Regions from separate parts of the Bacillus sp. UMB0893 genome, predicted to be linked through region 2. Evidence: a T-box and tRNA genes for the amino acid it is inferred to sense, from the RefSeq annotation. Region 2 holds a T-box; the other holds one or more tRNA genes.

Region 1 (4,523 bases), on a different contig from region 2:
TAGCGGCGGACGGGTGAGTAACACGTGGGCAACCTGCCTGTAAGACTGGGATAACTCCGGGAAACCGGAGCTAATACCGGATAGTATCTTGAACCGCATGGTTCAAGCTGGAAAGACGGTTTCGGCTGTCACTTACAGATGGGCCCGCGGCGCATTAGCTAGTTGGTGAGGTAATGGCTCACCAAGGCAACGATGCGTAGCCGACCTGAGAGGGTGATCGGCCACACTGGGACTGAGACACGGCCCAGACTCCTACGGGAGGCAGCAGTAGGGAATCTTCCGCAATGGACGAAAGTCTGACGGAGCAACGCCGCGTGAGTGATGAAGGTTTTCGGATCGTAAAACTCTGTTGTTAGGGAAGAACAAGTGCGAGAGTAACTGCTCGCACCTTGACGGTACCTAACCAGAAAGCCACGGCTAACTACGTGCCAGCAGCCGCGGTAATACGTAGGTGGCAAGCGTTGTCCGGAATTATTGGGCGTAAAGCGCGCGCAGGCGGTTTCTTAAGTCTGATGTGAAAGCCCCCGGCTCAACCGGGGAGGGTCATTGGAAACTGGGAAACTTGAGTGCAGAAGAGGAGAGTGGAATTCCACGTGTAGCGGTGAAATGCGTAGAGATGTGGAGGAACACCAGTGGCGAAGGCGACTCTCTGGTCTGTAACTGACGCTGAGGCGCGAAAGCGTGGGGAGCGAACAGGATTAGATACCCTGGTAGTCCACGCCGTAAACGATGAGTGCTAAGTGTTAGAGGGTTTCCGCCCTTTAGTGCTGCAGCTAACGCATTAAGCACTCCGCCTGGGGAGTACGGTCGCAAGACTGAAACTCAAAGGAATTGACGGGGGCCCGCACAAGCGGTGGAGCATGTGGTTTAATTCGAAGCAACGCGAAGAACCTTACCAGGTCTTGACATCCTTTGCCACTTCTAGAGATAGAAGGTTCCCCTTCGGGGGACAAAGTGACAGGTGGTGCATGGTTGTCGTCAGCTCGTGTCGTGAGATGTTGGGTTAAGTCCCGCAACGAGCGCAACCCTTGATCTTAGTTGCCAGCATTCAGTTGGGCACTCTAAGGTGACTGCCGGTGACAAACCGGAGGAAGGTGGGGATGACGTCAAATCATCATGCCCCTTATGACCTGGGCTACACACGTGCTACAATGGATGGTACAAAGGGCTGCGAGACCGCGAGGTTTAGCCAATCCCATAAAACCATTCTCAGTTCGGATTGCAGGCTGCAACTCGCCTGCATGAAGCTGGAATCGCTAGTAATCGCGGATCAGCATGCCGCGGTGAATACGTTCCCGGGCCTTGTACACACCGCCCGTCACACCACGAGAGTTTGCAACACCCGAAGTCGGTGGGGTAACCGCAAGGAGCCAGCCGCCTAAGGTGGGGTAGATGATTGGGGTGAAGTCGTAACAAGGTAGCCGTATCGGAAGGTGCGGCTGGATCACCTCCTTTCTAAGGAAGATATATGAGGACGCTTTTGGTTTTTGTTTAGTTTTGAGAGAACTTTGTTCCCTCTAAGTGAATAGTGAGTTTACTTTAAAAGTAAGCGAGGATTCATTTGCGCGTACTTTTTTGTACGTCAGAAGATATTCTTAATTCATGAGATGGGCCTATAGCTCAGCTGGTTAGAGCGCACGCCTGATAAGCGTGAGGTCGATGGTTCGAGTCCATTTAGGCCCACCATCTCTTAAAATTCATATGGGGCCTTAGCTCAGCTGGGAGAGCGCCTGCCTTGCACGCAGGAGGTCAGCGGTTCGATCCCGCTAGGCTCCACCAAGAAGTTGTTCTTTGAAAACTAGATAACGTAATTGATAACAAGTAATTCACTGAGATTTACGCTTACCATAATTAGTGATTTTCTAGACATTTATGTCTAAACAAACAACGAAAATGAGGAACGCTCTGATTCGTCAGATGCGATGATCCATTTTAGGTTAAGTTATGAAGGGCGCACGGTGGATGCCTTGGCACTAGGAGCCGATGAAGGACGGGACTAACACCGATATGCTTTGGGGAGCTGTAAGTAAGCTTTGATCCAGAGATTTCCGAATGGGGAAACCCACTGTTCGTAATGGGACAGTATCTTTATCTGAATACATAGGATAATGAAGGCAGACCCGGGGAACTGAAACATCTAAGTACCCGGAGGAAGAGAAAGCAAACGCGATTTCCCAAGTAGCGGCGAGCGAAACGGAATTAGCCCAAACCAAGAGGCTTGCCTCTTGGGGTTGTAGGACACTCTATACGGAGTTACAAAGGAACGGGGTAGATGAAGCGACCTGGAAAGGTCCGTCAAAGAAGGTAAAAACCCTGTAGTCGAAACTTCGTTCCCTCCAGAGTGGATCCTGAGTACGGCGGGACACGAGAAATCCCGTCGGAAGCAGGGAGGACCATCTCCCAAGGCTAAATACTCCCTAGTGACCGATAGTGAACCAGTACCGTGAGGGAAAGGTGAAAAGCACCCCGGAAGGGGAGTGAAAAGATCCTGAAACCGTGTGCTTACAAGTAGTCAGAGCCCGTTAATGGGTGATGGCGTGCCTTTTGTAGAATGAACCGGCGAGTTACGATCCCGTGCAAGGTTAAGTTGATAAGACGGAGCCGCAGCGAAAGCGAGTCTGAATAGGGCGATTTGAGTACGTGGTCGTAGACCCGAAACCAGGTGATCTACCCATGTCCAGGGTGAAGTTCAGGTAACACTGAATGGAGGCCCGAACCCACGCACGTTGAAAAGTGCGGGGATGAGGTGTGGGTAGCGGAGAAATTCCAATCGAACCTGGAGATAGCTGGTTCTCTCCGAAATAGCTTTAGGGCTAGCCTCAAGTATGAGAGTCTTGGAGGTAGAGCACTGATTGGACTAGGGGCCCTCATCGGGTTACCGAATTCAGTCAAACTCCGAATGCCAAAGACTTGCTCCTTGGGAGTCAGACTGCGAGTGATAAGATCCGTAGTCAAGAGGGAAACAGCCCAGACCACCAGCTAAGGTCCCAAAGTATACGTTAAGTGGAAAAGGATGTGGAGTTGCTTAGACAACCAGGATGTTGGCTTAGAAGCAGCCACCATTTAAAGAGTGCGTAATAGCTCACTGGTCGAGTGACTCTGCGCCGAAAATGTACCGGGGCTAAACGTATCACCGAAGCTGTGGACTGTTCTTACGAACAGTGGTAGGAGAGCGTTCTAAGGGCGTTGAAGCTAGACCGTAAGGACTGGTGGAGCGCTTAGAAGTGAGAATGCCGGTATGAGTAGCGAAAGAGGGGTGAGAATCCCCTCCACCGAATGCCTAAGGTTTCCTGAGGAAGGCTCGTCCGCTCAGGGTTAGTCGGGACCTAAGCCGAGGCCGAAAGGCGTAGGCGATGGACAACAGGTTGATATTCCTGTACCACCTCCTCACCATTTGAGCAATGGGGGGACGCAGGAGGATAGGGCAAGCGCGCTGTTGGATATGCGCGTCCAAGCAGTTAGGCTGAGAAGCAGGCAAATCCGCTTCTCATATAAGGCTGAGCTGTGATGGCGAGGGAAATTTAGTACCGAAGTTCCTGATTCCACACTGCCAAGAAAAGCCTCTAGCGAGGTGAGAGGTGCCCGTACCGCAAACCGACACAGGTAGGCGAGGAGAGAATCCTAAGGTGAGCGAGAGAACTCTCGTTAAGGAACTCGGCAAAATGACCCCGTAACTTCGGGAGAAGGGGTGCTTTTTAGGGTTCATAGCCCTGAAAAGCCGCAGTGAATAGGCCCAGGCGACTGTTTAGCAAAAACACAGGTCTCTGCGAAGCCGCAAGGCGAAGTATAGGGGCTGACGCCTGCCCGGTGCTGGAAGGTTAAGAGGAGAGGTTAGCGCAAGCGAAGCTTTGAATTGAAGCCCCAGTAAACGGCGGCCGTAACTATAACGGTCCTAAGGTAGCGAAATTCCTTGTCGGGTAAGTTCCGACCCGCACGAAAGGCGTAACGATCTGGGCACTGTCTCAACGAGAGACTCGGTGAAATTATAGTACCTGTGAAGATGCAGGTTACCCGCGACAGGACGGAAAGACCCCGTGGAGCTTTACTGTAGCCTGATATTGAATTTTGGTACAGCTTGTACAGGATAGGTAGGAGCCTTGGAAGCCGGAGCACAAGCTTCGGTGGAGGCATTGGTGGGATACTACCCTTGCTGTATTGAAATTCTAACCCACAGCCCTGATCGGGCTGGGAGACAGTGTCAGGTGGGCAGTTTGACTGGGGCGGTCGCCTCCTAAAATGTAACGGAGGCGCCCAAAGGTTCCCTCAGAATGGTTGGAAATCATTCGCAGAGTGTAAAGGCACAAGGGAGCTTGACTGCGAGACCTACAAGTCGAGCAGGGACGAAAGTCGGGCTTAGTGATCCGGTGGTTCCGCATGGAAGGGCCATCGCTCAACGGATAAAAGCTACCCCGGGGATAACAGGCTTATCTCCCCCAAGAGTCCACATCGACGGGGAGGTTTGGCACCTCGATGTCGGCTCATCGCATCCTGGGGCTGTAGTCGGTCCCAAGGGTTGGGCTGTT
Region 2 (15,901 bases):
AGTGTTTTGGAGCCAAAATCAAGCCCAATAATTCGCATATTATTCCTCTCTATGATGGTGTAAGTACGATTTAACTAATTCCTCAATTAGTTCATCCCGCTCCAGCTTGCGAATTAAATTTCTTGCATCGCGATGACGGGGGATGTATGCAGGATCACCAGAGAGCAGGTACCCAACGATTTGGTTAATCGGATTATAGCCTTTTTCTTGCAGAGCATCGTATACCGTGAACAATACTTCATTCACATTCGTCTCAACTGCATCCTCAGAAAAGTTAAACTTCATCGTTTTATCAAAGGAACTCACGATTTGCACCTCTTTCCCAGATTCACCTGTAGGAATCTGCTTGTCCATTCTTACCTACATTCTACACTAACAATTGAAATTATAAAACGGATTTCCCTTTTAAGCGAAATCTTTATGCAAATTTCACTTGAAAGCAGATTGAATCGTATGAAAAATTAAATGGTTTTTACCCATTCCTCTGCATACTTTAAAGCATCCTCAAGCTTTTCAGGATCCTTGCCGCCGGCTTGAGCCATATCTGGACGTCCGCCGCCGCTTCCGCCGCACCTTGAAGCGACTTCTTTAATCAATTTGCCTGAATGATAACCCTTTTCGACTAAGTCACCTGTAATTCCTGCTGCAAGACTTACTTTTCCATCATGTGCAGCTCCAAGAATCACGATTGCCGATCCCAGCTTTTGCTTCAGCTCATCGACCATTGTTCTTAGGCTGTTCATGTCTTTGGCGTTTACTTTACTTGAAAGCAGTGTTACACCATCAATTTGAACGGCATTGCTGACTAAGCTTCCAGCTTCTACATTGCCCAATTTTGCTGTTAATGATTCATTTTCTCTTTGGAGAGTGCGCACTTCTCCTAGAAGAGCATCAATTCGGCCTATTGTGTCTTTTGAATTGGTTTTTAATTTAGCTGCTGCTTCTGAAAGAATGGACAGCTGGCCTGTAATCAGCTGATAAGCACCTTTACCTGTTACTGCTTCAATCCTTCTCGTTCCTGCACCAATACCAGTTTCTGCGACTATTTTAAACAATCCAATTGAAGAGGTGTTATCAACATGGCAGCCTCCGCACAATTCAAGGCTGTAATCTCCAACTTGAACAACTCTGACGATATCCCCGTATTTTTCTCCAAATAACGCCATTGCTCCCATTTTCTTCGCTTCTGCAATAGGTTTTAATTCAATATTTACAGCAATGCTTTTCCAGATTTGTTCATTTACGATTTGTTCAATTTGTTCAAGTTCCTCTGGCTGTACTTGGCCAAAATGTGAAAAGTCGAAACGAAGTCTCTCAGCTGTCACTAGAGAGCCTGCCTGATTGACATGACCGCCAAGAACATCTTTTAAAGCCTGATGCAGCAAGTGTGTTGCCGTATGATTCTTAATAACAGCACTTCTTGTAGTTTCATTTACAGCAGCTGTTACCTCATCATTTGTTTTAAGAGTGCCGCTTATAACAGCTGCAGTATGAAGGTTTTGTCCATTAGGTGCTTTTTGAACATGCTTTACTTGCAGCTTCACACGATCATTTTCAATCATTCCTTCATCAGCAATTTGTCCGCCGCTTTCAGCATAGAAAGGCGTTTCATTTAAAATAAGCTGAACTTCATCTCCAGCAGTTGCTTCATCTGCAAGTTCACCGTTTTTAAGGAGTACGGCTACTGTTGCTTTCGTTTCTAGCTGACTGTACCCGACGAATGTGCTTTCTGCTTTAATTTCACCTAGCACCCCGCCTTGAACCTGCATTGAGTCAACATCCTGTCTTGCTGAACGTGCACGTTCCCGCTGTCCTTCCATTTCACGTTTGAAACCTTCATGATCAATTTCCATTTGCTCTTCTTCTGCATATTCTTCCGTTAATTCAACCGGGAATCCATATGTATCATAAAGACGGAATACATCGGCACCTGGTATCACACGGCTTCCTTGCGCTTTTTGCGTTTTTACAACTTCAGCTAAAATGGATAAACCATCATTCAATGTTTCGTGGAAGCGTTCTTCTTCATTTTTAATCACTTTTTGGATAAATTCCGTTTTTGATTTTACTTCCGGGTAAAAGTCAACCATGATTTCGCCAACTACAGGTACAAGTTCATACATAAACGGACGATTGATATTCAGTTTTTTTGCATACCTTACCGCACGGCGAAGAAGACGGCGAAGAACGTATCCTCGTCCTTCATTTGACGGCAAAGCTCCATCTCCGACTGCAAATGTTACTGTACGAATATGATCAGCTACAACTTTAAATGCTTCATCTTTTTCAATATCCACACGGTATTTCTCGCCTGAAATGGTTTCAGTCGATTCAATTATCGGCATAAACAAATCTGTATCAAAGTTCGTTGGGACGTCTTGAATAACAGATACCATTCTTTCAAGTCCCATGCCTGTATCAATGTTTTTCTTCGGCAGAGGCGTGTATGTTCCATCTGAATTATGATTGAACTCTGAGAATACAAGATTCCAAACTTCTAAGTACCGTTCATTTTCTCCGCCCGGATATAATTCAGGATCTGTCGGATCATTACCGTAAAACTCGCCTCGATCATAGAAAATTTCTGTATTTGGTCCGCTTGGTCCTTCCCCAATATCCCAGAAATTACCCTCTAAACGGATAATGCGCTCTTCAGGCACTCCGATTTTATCTTTCCAAATCAAGAAAGCTTCGTCATCTTCAGGATGAATCGTAACCGATAGCTTTTCCGGATCAAAGCCTATCCATTTTTCACTTGTTAAGAACTCCCAAGCCCAATCAATTGCTTCTACTTTAAAATAATCGCCGATAGAAAAGTTACCAAGCATTTCGAAAAATGTATGGTGACGGGCTGTTTTTCCGACATTCTCAATATCATTTGTACGAATAGATTTTTGAGCATTGCAGATTCTTGGATTTGCTGGGATTACACGGCCATCAAAATATTTTTTTAGTGTTGCTACTCCGCTGTTGATCCACAGCAAGGACGGATCTTCATGAGGAACCAAAGATGCGCTTGGCTCTACTGCATGGCCTTTTTCCTTGAAGAAATCTAAAAACATTTGACGAACTTGAGCTGATGTTAGTGTTTTCATCTTTATTCCTCCTCGTAATTTTGACAAAATAAAAACTCCCGTCCCTGCGAAAATCATAGAGATTTTCACAGGGACGAGAGATTGCTCGCGGTACCACCCTGGTTATAGACAGTTTTGTCCATCACTTCATTTAACCGTAACGTGGTAAAGTCGACAGGTTTTTCCTGCACTCTGGAATAGCCTTCAGTTCCCCTTCATCCCGGAATTTCTTTCAGCCTGGGAAATTCCTCTCTTGTCAGATGGTCTGAAACATACTCGTTCCTTCATCGTTTTCTATAAATATGTAGTATAGGCAGAATTATAGTTCAAGCGCCCCGCATTGTCAATGCTGCCTCCTTAATTGAACAAGATGCATAAGTGTAACTTTCAGCACTGCAAGAACCGGCACAGCTAAAATCATGCCTATGATACCGGCAATTTCCCCTCCAGCAAGAAGCGCCAGCATGATAATTATCGGGTGCATGTGAAGACTTCTTCCGACGATCAATGGGCCGAGTATATTCCCTTCGATAAATTGCAGTGAAAATATAATGATAACCACAATCAGCACTGTATTCAGCGACATGGATGCGGCGATTATGACTGCAGGAATCGCACCAATGATCGGACCAAAATATGGAATCACATTCGTAATCCCTATTAAGATTCCAATGACAAGCGGGTATTTAATATCAAAAAACCATAGAGACAGAAACGCCAAAAAGCCGATAATGACGCACACAAGCAGCTGACCGCGGATGTAGCTGCCAAGAGACTGATCCACATCCCGAACAAAGATAATCGCTTCTGACCTCCACCGTTTTGGTGTTAAATACCATGCAGCTTTTTTTATTTGCTCATAGTCTTTCAGCATGTAGAAAACTAGAAATGGAATGATGGCTATTATTAAAATATAATCCATAGTCTTTCCCACACTATTTAAGATTCGGTCAATCCAATAAGAAATCCATGCTTCAATGTTTTGAAAAGCAGATTCAATTCTCCCATGAACCTCCTCAGGAAAACGGTCTGTTTGATTGTGAATCATCGAGAGCCATCCCTGATATTTTTTTTCGAATTCCGGAAAGCTTTCAGAGAGATCTTTAAGCTGTGTTATCATGACAGGTATTCCTCTGTAAAACCCATAACCGATTCCACCAAAGAAAAGGATATAGATTATTAATATAGATAGTGTACGCGGTACCCCGGTAGCATGCAGCCTTTCAATGACAGGGTGAAGCAAATATGTAATAAAACCGGATATCAGAAAAGGGAGAAGGATTGCTTTAATAATAATAAAAAAAGGATCCCAAAGAACTCTCAGCTTCAAAAAGACATAAATCGAAAGCAGACATAAAAGAAAAATGCCGATTCTCATCAGCCATTTTAAATAACGTTCTTTCAAAAGCCATCCCTCCTCATCTATAGTTTGGAGAGGAGGGATGGAAATATGCATGGGAATTTTTAATGCAGAAGAGCTTGTTCAACGCAGGCAGGCCATATAAGGATCCGACAGAAGGACTGGGTTTGACTTTTTTGGAGGAGCCGTTCTGACCGACGAGTTATTGGGAGAGCTGAACATAAATCATCAAAAATTGAAATGCTTGAAAAATAAAAAATTATGATGGCGACATTTTTATCGTTTGTGTGGCAAACCTAAAATAATAAAAGATCTATTCATAATATTTTGTGAGAATTTTCTTTAAGCAGGGCATTTGAAAATCTACTAGATATGCTGATATTCAATGATGCTCTTTTTTCAGGGAGAAAGACGATTTTTCTGTTCTATTCACTGCATTGACGCACTTTTTACCAGTGGGAGAGCCTTTTTTGTGCTGCAAACTCCGTTTTGACGCACTTCCTTCCAGCAGGAGAGCATTCTTTGTGCTGCTAACTCCGTTTTGACGCACTTCCTTCCAGCAGGAGAGCCTTCTTTGTGCTGCAAACTCCGTTTTGACGCATTTCCTTCCAGCAGGAGAGCCTTCTTTGTGCTGCAAATTCCGTTTTGACTCACTTTTTTCCAGCAGGAGAGCCTTTTTTGTGCTGCAAACTCCGTTTTGACGCACTTTCTTCCAGCAGGAGAGCCTTCTTTGTGCTGCAAACTCCGTTTTGACTCACTTTTATCTGTTCCATTCACTGGCTTTGACGTACTTTTTCCAGGTCGATTATTTTAAGCTAAACAATGAAAAATCCCCTGCCTAATAAAAAGCAAGGGATTTTAATACATTAAAACTTTCTCATGATTCGTTTTCGCATTTTCTTCATTGCACGTTTGGACATTGGAATGCGTTCCAAAAAATCTGAAAGCATTGAGGTCATTTTGCGGTTCATTGCGTATTCCCCCTATTTACTGTCTACATGCTGATTGTACGATCGTCATCTGTAAAAAGATCATCCAGGGAGCTAAGAGATCCATCTTCTTCCACCTGATGGGTAAAGATTTGGCCTTTTGATATGGACAGCTCAATAAAGCAGCCCCAGCAATAATACTGATTAACGCCTATCTTCCCAATGTCTTTACTTTTACAATTTGGGCATTTTAACAATGCGGTGCACCTCGCTAATGAATAAAATCCATGACGATTGCATCTTTGCTAATGGTTAAAGACCCCGGAGGTTCAAGTTTTTTCTTCCCCTCCATCATATCTGCAAAGAATCCGTCCGTCAGTTCATATGCTACAATGGTGCCCACATGTTCAGAAAAATATACATCTGCGAGCAGTCCCAGCTTCTCGCCTTCCGTAGAATACACCGCTTTATACTGAAGGCGCTGGTGTGATTGCAGGAAATAAGCCTTTCTGAATTCAGAAAGTGATTTCAGGTTGCTTCTGCCGTTAATCATTATGCTATCCTGGCCTATCGTAAAAATGGAATCTGCCGGAAAAATGCGCCCTTTTCTAAAAAGCCCTTTTTCGTCCATTAACAACCCCAGAAAAAAACCGTGTGCGTCGAAACAAATATCAGAAACGGTGCCTACAAATGATCCGTCTCCAATGTCAACAACCGGCATGCCCTTTAGCTGTGTGAATGTCCGCAGGAGATACTCCCCCTTTCCGAACATTCTTAGATTTTGTTGTCTTCCATAAAGTCATACGGGGTAATGCCTTCCATTCCAATCATTGCATCTGCAAGATCAAATGGAAGCTCAGATGAAAGTTCATCAAGAACCTGATATTCTTTGGCAAGTTTCATTTTCAAAGAAGTCTTGCGGCTTAAATGGTCTCTGTTTTCAATCCCCCGCTGCAGCGCTTCCTGCTCACCGCAAAGTATTAAAAATTGCTTGCTTCTCGTTATGGCTGTATAAATTAAGTTCCGTCGAAGCATTCTGTAATAGCTTTTGACAACTGGCACGACAACGATTGGGAACTCACTGCCTTGTGATTTATGAATGGAACAGCAAAAAGCATGTGTAAATTGATTGAAATCAGATTTTGTGTATGTTACCTCATTGCCATCAAAGGAAATGACAATCATATCTTCTTTCTCTGTGTTTTCCTTTGCATAAAAAATGGACACAATCTCACCGATATCTCCGTTATACACATTGCTCTCAGGCTGATTCACAAGCTGCAGCACTTTATCTCCAGATCTGTAAACCGCATCGCCGAACTTCATTTCCCTTTTATTTTCCGCTTTCGGATTAAATAGCTGCTGCAGTAAGATGTTGAGCTGATCAATTCCTGCGGAACCGCGGTACATAGGGGCAAGAACTTGTACATCGCGTGCAGTATAGCCTTTTTTTATCGCATTTGAAATCACTTTTTCTACAACTTCTTTTACCTGTGCACCGCTGCAGCGAATAAATGATCTGTCTTTCGTGGGCGCAGACAAGTTAGCTGGCAGCATTCCTTTTTTAATATCATGGGCAAGCTCAATGATAGACGAACCCTCTGCCTGTCTGTATATATCCGTCAGCCTCACAACAGGAACCGCTTGTGATTCAAGCAAATCACGAAGCACCTGGCCTGGTCCGACAGATGGGAGCTGATCCTCATCTCCAACCATAATCACCTGAATATGTTCGGGAAGAGCTTTAAAAAGCTGATTAGCAATCCACGTATCAACCATTGACATTTCATCAACAATCAGCAATTTTGCGCCAATCGGGTTATCTTCCCCATGATCAAAGCCTCCTGCTCCGTTCCATTTTAACAGCCTGTGAATGGTAACAGCAGGCAGCCCTGTCGCTTCCGTCATTCTTTTTGCTGCGCGCCCTGTTGGAGCAACCAATGAAATGGGAAAAGGTTCATCTTTTTTGTAATCTTTTTGATCCAATGAACAGCCATGCAAATCAGAGTAAAGCTCCACGATCCCTTTAATAACGGTTGTCTTGCCAGTACCTGGACCTCCAGTCAGTAAAAGCATGGGTGACATCAGAGCCGTTTGAATGGCTTCTTTTTGAGTTGGGGCGTACTGCACCTTCATTCTTTCTTCCAAATTTCCTAATGAGAGCAAAAATTCTGATTCGGGAAACATGCTGTCATATTCTGTTTGCAGCAGAACACGCTGAATGCTTTTAACCAGGCCTTGCTCAGCAAAAAAGAGCGATGGAAGATAGGCTCTGTCTTCCTCGATTATTATTCCGTTGTCCTCTGCAAGTGCTATGATTTGAGCAGAAATATCTGTTTCTTGAATACCTGAATACTTTGACTGGTTCAGCAATTCCATTGATTTTATGATTAACTGCTCAAGTAATACATATGTATGGCCCTCTTGAAGGCATAGATTTTCGATCGTATAAAAGCAGGCAGCTTTAATTCTCTCCGGGTGATTTCCGCCAAGTCCCATTTGTCCGCCGAGTTCATCAGCGCGCACAAAACCAATTCCTTCAATATCTTTAACAAGCTGAAATGGATTTTCCTGAATCACCTGAATTGTTTTTTCCTGATATGCCTGGTAAATCTTCATCGAAAGCTGCGGACCGAAACCAAGCTGATTTAGAATAATCATTGCCTGCTCAAGTCCTTGATGTTCTTTCAGCTGATCAAGCAGCTGACTGGCTTTGTCTTTGCTGAGCTTTGGCACATTATCCAGTACAGAAGGATCCTCCATCATTTTTGAAATGGCACCTTCACCAAGTACATCTACAATCGCTTCAGCTGTTTTTCTGCCAATCCCTTTAAATAGATCGCTCGAAAGGTATTGAATGACTCCATCACGCGTTTTTGGAATTTCCTTGCGGTAATGGTCGGCCTGGAATTGCTGTCCGAATTTCGGATGCTGCGCGATCATTCCGTAGAAGGTATACGTCTCGTCTTCATGCAGAAGAGGAAAATAGCCTGTCACGGTTATTTCTTTTTGATCATAATTTTCGCTCGTTTCAAGAACTTCCGTCTTTAAGACTGTATAATGATTTTGGTCATTCTGATAGATAACCGTGAGTATCTTTCCTTTTAAAAACCGTTCCTGCTCCTGAAACAGGTCCGCCTTTTGCTGCACAAGATCTCCTCCCTTCTGCTATTTGCTTATTCTCAAAACGTTTGGATCAGCTGCTTTAAGTTAGAGGCCATGGCATGATCCGGCTGAATGGCCAAAGCTTGATCCAGCATTTCCATTGCGTTTTTTGCATCTTCTTTAAATGCAAAACCAACACCTAAATTATAAAATGCGTCTGCATGATTTGGATCCTGCTCTACAACCAGCTTAAATTGCTGAATGGCTTCATCAATTGATTGCAGCTGTGCAAGACATAGTCCATATTGAAAGCGTGCTTCTGTATCCTCTTGATTTAATTCAACTGCTCTTTGTAAATAAGGAAGCGCTGGCAGCGGCTGCTCCATTTGCACATAACTCATTCCCAGCATGAAGTACACATCAGAATGATCCATTCCTTTTTGAACAGCTTTTAAAAACATTTTTTGGGCGGATTGAAATTGCTCGCCGTTGTAATATACATTTCCCGCCCCATAGTAGGCAGTTGTTGTGTTCTCGTCAAGCCCGATTGCCTTTTCAAAAAAAGTAATCGCCTTTTCATATTCTCCAACTGCTGCTAATAAATTTCCGAAATTCACATAACCAACAGCATCTTTCGGGTTTTCTTCGATAAACTCCGAAAAATATCCTGCCGCTTTTTCAAAATCGCCTTTTTGCATCGCTTCTATTCCTAATATACTTTTATTCTCCATCTTGAGTAGCACCCCTGTGAATTTTTTTAAATGAAAAAACCCCAACCGACGTTGAGGTTTAAACAAAGGTTGTAGTATTAACCAACATACCAGATTTTATCATTCTTTTTAAATACTTCATCAATGGTTCCGCCGCCAAGACAAACTTCATTACTGTAAAACACAACAGCTTGTCCGGGTGTAATCGCACGGATTGGTTTGTCAAAAATAACCTGTGCTGTCGCATCATCCATCATTTTCACTGTAACCGAATGATCTTCCTGACGATATCTGAATTTTGCCGTACAGACAACTTCACCTTCTGGAAACTTGTCTGAAACCCAGCTGATGTTTGTAGCAGTGATTGAATCGGAATATAAAAGGTCGTTGTCAAAGCCTTGGTCCACGTATAAAACATTTTTTTCAAGATCTTTTCCTACGACAAACCACGGATCTCCGCTGCCGCCAATACCCAGACCGTGACGCTGGCCAATGGTGTAGTACATCAATCCATCATGCTTGCCTTTTACTTCACCTGACAGAGTCTGCATTAATCCAGGCTGGGCTGGAAGGTACCCGCTTAAAAATTCTTTGAAATTGCGTTCTCCAATAAAGCAGATTCCTGTACTGTCTTTTTTCGCAGCAGTAGCAAGGTTTGCCTCTTTTGCAAGCTCGCGTACTTTTGACTTTGGTATATTTCCGATTGGGAACATAACTTTCGATAATTGTTCTTGAGTCAGCTGATTCAGGAAATATGTTTGATCCTTATTTTCATCAGCGCCTCTTAGCATTTTGTATTCCCCATCGCGGAATTCGACCTGTGCATAATGCCCAGTAGCCAAATAATCCGCTCCAAGTGAAATCGCATGTTCTAAGAAGGCTTTAAATTTTATTTCCTTATTGCACATGACATCAGGATTTGGTGTTCTTCCTGCTTTGTACTCATCTAAGAAATAGGTAAATACTTTGTCCCAATACTGCTTTTCAAAATTCACGGCATAATAAGGAATTCCAATTTGATTGCAGACCTGAATCACATCGTCGTAGTCTTCAGTAGCCGTACAGACTCCATTTTCATCTGTATCGTCCCAGTTTTTCATAAAGATGCCGATCACATCATAGCCCTGCTGTTTTAATAGGAGTGCCGCCACAGAGGAATCGACCCCTCCTGACATTCCAACAACGACTCGAGTGTCTTTAGGTGCTTTTTGCATCTTTTTCACCTCCAGTAAAAATCATTCTAAGCTGTTAAACGCTTCACAATTCCAGCTGTTTCAAATGCAGCTTTCTCAACTTGTTCCATAGTATTGCCAAGCCCAAAACTAAATCGGATGGATGCTTGGGTCCGGTCTGATTCCTTGCCGTACATCGCAACCAATACATGCGATGGATCAATGGATCCTGCCGTGCAAGCTGATCCGCTTGATGCAGAAATCCCTGCTATATCCATGTTCACTAACAGCGATTCAACATTTGTTCCTGGAAAATAAAGATTCAGCACATGCGGAAGACTGCTTTGCAGCTGCCCATTTATTTCAAACGACACATCTTCGCTTTTTAATATTTCAATGATCTTCTGCTTAAAATCATGATAGAGTTTTGTTTTTTGTACTCTAGTTTCAATTGCAAGGAGGACGGCTGATTTTAATCCTGCAATACCGGGTACATTCTCTGTGCCCGCACGCCTTTTCAGCTCTTGTTCTCCGCCATGCGAATGCTGTTTTAAGGCAACGCCTTCTTTTACATATAGAAGGCCTGTGCCTTTAGGTCCATTTATCTTATGGCCTGAAGCTGAGAGCATATCAATAAAACTTTCCTTCACATTCAGTTCCAGCATGCCATAAGCTTGTACTGCATCTGTATGAAAGAGCGCCTGGTGATTCTTTAAAATTCTTCCGATCTCTCCAATCGGCTGAATGGCTCCCGTTTCATTATTGCCATACATGATTGTGACCAAAATTGTTTCAGAAGTCAGCGCCTTTTCCAATTCAGCAACAGAGATATGTCCATTTTGATCGACCGGCAAATATGTGACGTGAAAACCCTGCTTCTCTAAATACTTGCATGAATTTAAAACAGCATGGTGCTCAACGGAAGAAGTAATGATGTGTTTCCCTTTATGCTGATTTGCAAGAGCAGAGCCGATGATGGCTAAATTATCCGCTTCCGTTCCGCCGCTCGTAAAAATAATTTCTTTAGGTTTTGCATGAATGCTTGCGGATATAACTGCTCTTGCCTCATCCAATACTCTTCTGCTTTCTCTGCCAAAGGAGTGGATGCTTGAAGGATTTCCGAAAACCTCCTGCATATAAGGGATCATCTGATGAATCACTTCTGGATGCATTGGAGATGTAGCGGCATGATCCAAATAAATACGTTCCAACGTACACCCTCCTTTTAAATATAGAACATGTAAGATTCTTGCTCGCCTTCTGTGTAGCTTGCTAAATCTTCAAGAGTTGTATTATCTAAAACATCTTTTACAGCGTCGCGGATGCGTATCCATAAATGACGCTTGGCAGGCTCTTCATCTTCCAGCACCTCTACCGGACTGATCGGACCTTCAAGAACTCTGATAATATCACCTGCTGTAATAGCTTCAGGTTCATTTCCTAAAACATAGCCGCCATAAGCACCGCGAATGCTTTTTACTAAACCTGCATTACGAAGAGGAGCAATGAGCTGCTCTAAATAGTGTTCAGATAAATCGTGGGTTTGGGCAATGCTTTTTAAAGAGGTAGGTCCTTCTCCATGTTTCTTTGCCAGCTCTATCATAATAGTAAGACCGTATCGGCCTTTTGTTGAAATTTTCATATTTACACCCCTATATTTCTAACTTACTTGGTGAACCGGCGGATCTTTTCTCAATGTTTTTTCAATCAAGGCATTTGTTGTCTTCTGACATTGAGGAAGAGTAATTCCAATGACAAATCCGATTGAAATTGTGCAGACAATTGTTCCAATAAAAACCGGGCCGCCCAGCAGCCAGCCGATGAGAAGTACAATCAGCTCAATTCCGCCTCGTATCCTTGAAACTTTCATTCCTGTTTTTTCAACGAGGGCAAGCATTAATGTATCACGGGGACCTGCGCCGCAGCCTGCAGAAATGTACACTCCTATTCCATACCCCATGACAATAATCCCCATCAAAAGCATCAATGTTTTTCCTGCAGCACTTGATGGCGTCTGTATAAATGGCATCATCAAGTACAAATCAATAAATACTCCCACCGTCAGCATATTGACAATGGCACCTGCCTGTGGCCATTTTTTTGTAAAAATGGAGGATAGAAGCAGAATGGTTCCTCCTACAATAATTGCCCAAGTTCCAATCGTTAAACCAAGCTGGTAATATAAACCTATATGAAGCACATCCCATGGAGATGTGCCAAGTTCAGCTCTTATCGTAAGTACAATTCCTAAAGACATGATGAGGAGCCCTATGAAATAAACGCCCCACCTCAGGCTAAGCTCCTGATTTCTTTTATTGCGCAAAGCACTCATCTATTCTTCACTTCGCCTTCTGTCAATTGAAGATTCGCGAAAAAATAAGGATCTTCCTTATAAACACCATTTTCGTTTCATATTAATGAACCTACGCTATTATAGCATATTATCGCTCATTAGAGCATTCAAAATGACTTATCTGCAGATCCTAATCTGCAAGAATTCAATTCAAATGACTCAGAAAGAAAGTCATGATAAGCTTAACTAATAAGCTGCAGGTTCGTCTTAGGAGTGATAATTTGAAACCACTGGCATTTCGAATGAGACCGGAAAATATAGATGAAATCATCGGTCAGGAACATTTAGTTGGAAAAGGCAAAATGATTGAGAGAATGGTAAAAGCTAAGCATTTAAGCTCAATGATTTTGTACGGCCCTCCCGGTATAGGCAAAACTTCTATTGCAACAGCGATTGCAGGAAGCACAAACACAGCATTTCGAAAGCTCAATGCTGTTGTTAATAATAAAAAAGATATGGAAATCGTCGCAGAAGAAGCAAAAATGTCCGGAAAAGTCATCTTAATTCTTGATGAGGTGCATCGTCTTGATAAAGCAAAACAGGATTTTCTCCTGCCTTACTTGGAGGACGGAAAAATTATCCTGATCGGTGCAACAACAAGCAACCCTTATCATGCTATTAACCCTGCCATCAGAAGCAGGTGTCAGATTTTTGAATTAAAGCCATTGAGCCCTGAAGACATAAAAATCGCACTTGAAAGAGCTTTGAAGGATGAGAAAAGAGGCCTTTGGAAATACAATGTTTCTATTTCTGAAGATGCCCTTATGCACTTTGCGTCCAGCTGTGCGGGTGATGTCCGTTCTGCACTGAACGCACTTGAACTCGCGGTCATCTCCTCTGATCCTGAAGCAGCCGGAGAAATTCATATTACCCTTGAAACAGCAGAGGAATGTCTGCAAAAAAAGAGCTTTGTTCACGATAAAGATGGCGATGCTCATTACGATGTGCTCTCAGCTTTTCAGAAATCAATCCGCGGTTCTGACGTGAATGCAGCCCTTCATTATCTTGGCAGATTAATTGAAGCTGGAGATTTAGTCAGCATCAACCGCAGGCTATTAGTCATTGCCTATGAAGATATCGGACTTGCTAGCCCGCAGGCTGGTCCAAGAACACTTGCAGCCATACAGGCCACAGAAAGACTTGGGCTGCCTGAAGCGAGGATCCCGCTGGCAAATGCTGTTATTGAGCTTTGTCTTTCACCAAAATCAAATAGCGCTTATGCCGCACTCGATGCAGCAATAGCCGATATCCGTGCAGGCAAAAGCGGTGAAATTCCCGCCCACTTACGCGATGCCCATTATAAAGGGGCTGAAAAGTTAGGCAGAGGAATTGAATATCAATATCCTCATAATTTTGAAAATGGATGGGTTAAACAGCAGTATCTTCCTGATACATTGAAAAAGAAAAAGTATTATGAACCTAAAAAGACAGGAAAATTCGAACTTTCACTTTCTCAAATCTACGAAAAGCTGATGAAGCAGCAATAGAAAGGAGCATGACACAAGGTCATGCTCCTTTTCTATTTGTCTTATTTTACTTACCGTACAAATTATCAGCCAGAAGGCTCCGCCATCCTCAGTCATTCACTCGAGAAATTTTAATATCCTTGAGGAGATCCATAATGGCATGTCCGCCCATAATTAATCCTGCAACAGATGGCACCCAGGCATTAGATGATGGCGGCATTTTAGCTTTGCGGATTTGCGCAGCATCGTTGCCCACTCGCACTCGAACATCCTCACGAATGACAATCGGGCTTTCGTCAGAGAACACAACCTGAATTCCTTTGCGGATTCCTTCTTTACGGAGTCGTGTTCTGACAACTTTTGCAATCGGGTCTGTATGTGTCTTCGAAATGTCTGCAACCTTAAATCTGGTCGGATCCGTTTTGTTTGCAGCACCCATGCTTGAAATGATCGGAATGCCCCGATTTAAACATTCTTTCATTAAGTGAATTTTATAAGAAATCGTATCTGAAGCATCAATGACATAATCCAGTCCATAGCTGAAAAACTCTTCATATGTTTCTTCTGTATAAAACATCTTTAATGCAATGACATCACACTCTGGATTGATTTCTTTAATACGGTCTCTCATTAAATCTGCTTTTGGTTTTCCGACAGTAGAAACCAGCGCGTGAATCTGACGGTTAACGTTTGTAATGTCAACATCATCTTTATCAACAAGCAAGATGCGTCCCACACCTGAGCGTGCAAGCGCCTCTGCAGAAAAAGAACCGACTCCTCCGATTCCGAGGACTGCAACCGTGCTATTTTTCAGAATTTCAATGCCTTCTTTGCCTATCGCAAGTTCATTGCGGGAAAATTGATTCAGCAAAACTCTCAACTCCATTATTAACTATAGTATTAAACCATGACAGTATTTTACCTGAAAATGAATATATCATACTTTGAATGAAAAACAAGTGCTTCTACCTATTTAATAAGAATTCACAGTAATTAAAAACCTGCATAAGCAGTATGCTCATGCAGGTTGATTCGCCACTCGGGAAAGAAGTCCCAATCGTGCCGTCGCTGATATCTTGGTTTTGAACCCGCTCACAGCAGGTGGGTGCCCTGTTCCATGTATAGTAAGTCCTCTAATCAGATGATAAGGCATTTACATATCAATGGAAACGCGAACTCCCGGATCAAGTAATGTTGGATCAAAACTAAGTGTACGACGTACACATCAGGACTTCTTTTTATCTTGTAAAAAGATTACCACACAAGGGGAAGGTTTTCAAGTAAATCCATATAGGCATTATTCACTCTTTTTCAGCTTTAATGCAAGATGCAAATCTGTTAATTGCTCTGTGCTGACTTCACTTGGAGCATTAGTCAGCAGGTCGCTTGCACTTGCTGTTTTAGGGAAGGCAATTGTATCGCGCAAGTTTGTTCTGCCTGCTAAAAGCATGACTAAACGGTCAAGTCCGAGGGCAATTCCGCCATGGGGAGGAGTGCCGTATTCAAACGCTTCTAAGAGGAAGCCAAATTGTTCTACTGCTTCTTCCTCAGAAAAACCAAGCAGCTTGAACATTTTTTGCTGTACTTCCTTTTCAAAAATACGGATTGATCCTCCGCCTAGTTCATATCCGTTTAATACAAGGTCATATGCTTGAGCTTTCATGCTGACCGGGCTGGTCTCGAACAGTTCAAGATCTTCGCGTGCAGGCATTGTAAATGGATGATGTGCAGC

What was found. The T-box of region 2 lies ahead of alaS (alanine--tRNA ligase). A T-box ahead of a tRNA ligase gene usually reads a tRNA of that ligase, here a tRNA-Ala.
Region 1: it encodes a tRNA-Ala, which carries the amino acid that the T-box ahead of alaS (alanine--tRNA ligase) is inferred to sense. The anticodon was not compared.

What each region holds. Positions count from the first base shown of each region.
Region 1 is NZ_PKLB01000008.1:273,855-278,377, forward strand. Features, by position in the region: rRNA gene CYJ36_RS18575 (16S ribosomal RNA) at 1-1,455, shown strand, start outside; tRNA gene CYJ36_RS18580 (tRNA-Ile) at 1,610-1,686, shown strand; tRNA gene CYJ36_RS18585 (tRNA-Ala) at 1,704-1,779, shown strand; partial or broken rRNA gene CYJ36_RS18590 (23S ribosomal RNA) at 1,936-4,523, shown strand, end outside.
Region 2 is NZ_PKLB01000003.1:214,240-230,140, forward strand. Features, by position in the region: gene ruvX (Holliday junction resolvase RuvX) at 1-38, opposite strand, end outside; gene CYJ36_RS09010 (IreB family regulatory phosphoprotein) at 40-306, opposite strand; gene alaS (alanine--tRNA ligase) at 462-3,095, opposite strand; T-box leader at 3,162-3,371, opposite strand; gene CYJ36_RS09020 (AI-2E family transporter) at 3,418-4,479, opposite strand; gene CYJ36_RS09030 (hypothetical protein) at 5,429-5,620, opposite strand; gene CYJ36_RS09035 (PRC-barrel domain-containing protein) at 5,635-6,135, opposite strand; gene recD2 (SF1B family DNA helicase RecD2) at 6,138-8,513, opposite strand; gene CYJ36_RS09045 (tetratricopeptide repeat protein) at 8,546-9,199, opposite strand; gene mnmA (tRNA 2-thiouridine(34) synthase MnmA) at 9,277-10,392, opposite strand; gene CYJ36_RS09055 (cysteine desulfurase family protein) at 10,419-11,561, opposite strand; gene cymR (cysteine metabolism transcriptional regulator CymR) at 11,576-11,992, opposite strand; gene CYJ36_RS09065 (YczE/YyaS/YitT family protein) at 12,011-12,682, opposite strand; gene CYJ36_RS09070 (replication-associated recombination protein A) at 12,925-14,190, shown strand; gene CYJ36_RS09075 (tRNA threonylcarbamoyladenosine dehydratase) at 14,279-15,040, opposite strand; RNA gene ssrS (6S RNA) at 15,216-15,404, opposite strand; gene aspS (aspartate--tRNA ligase) at 15,467-15,901, opposite strand, start outside.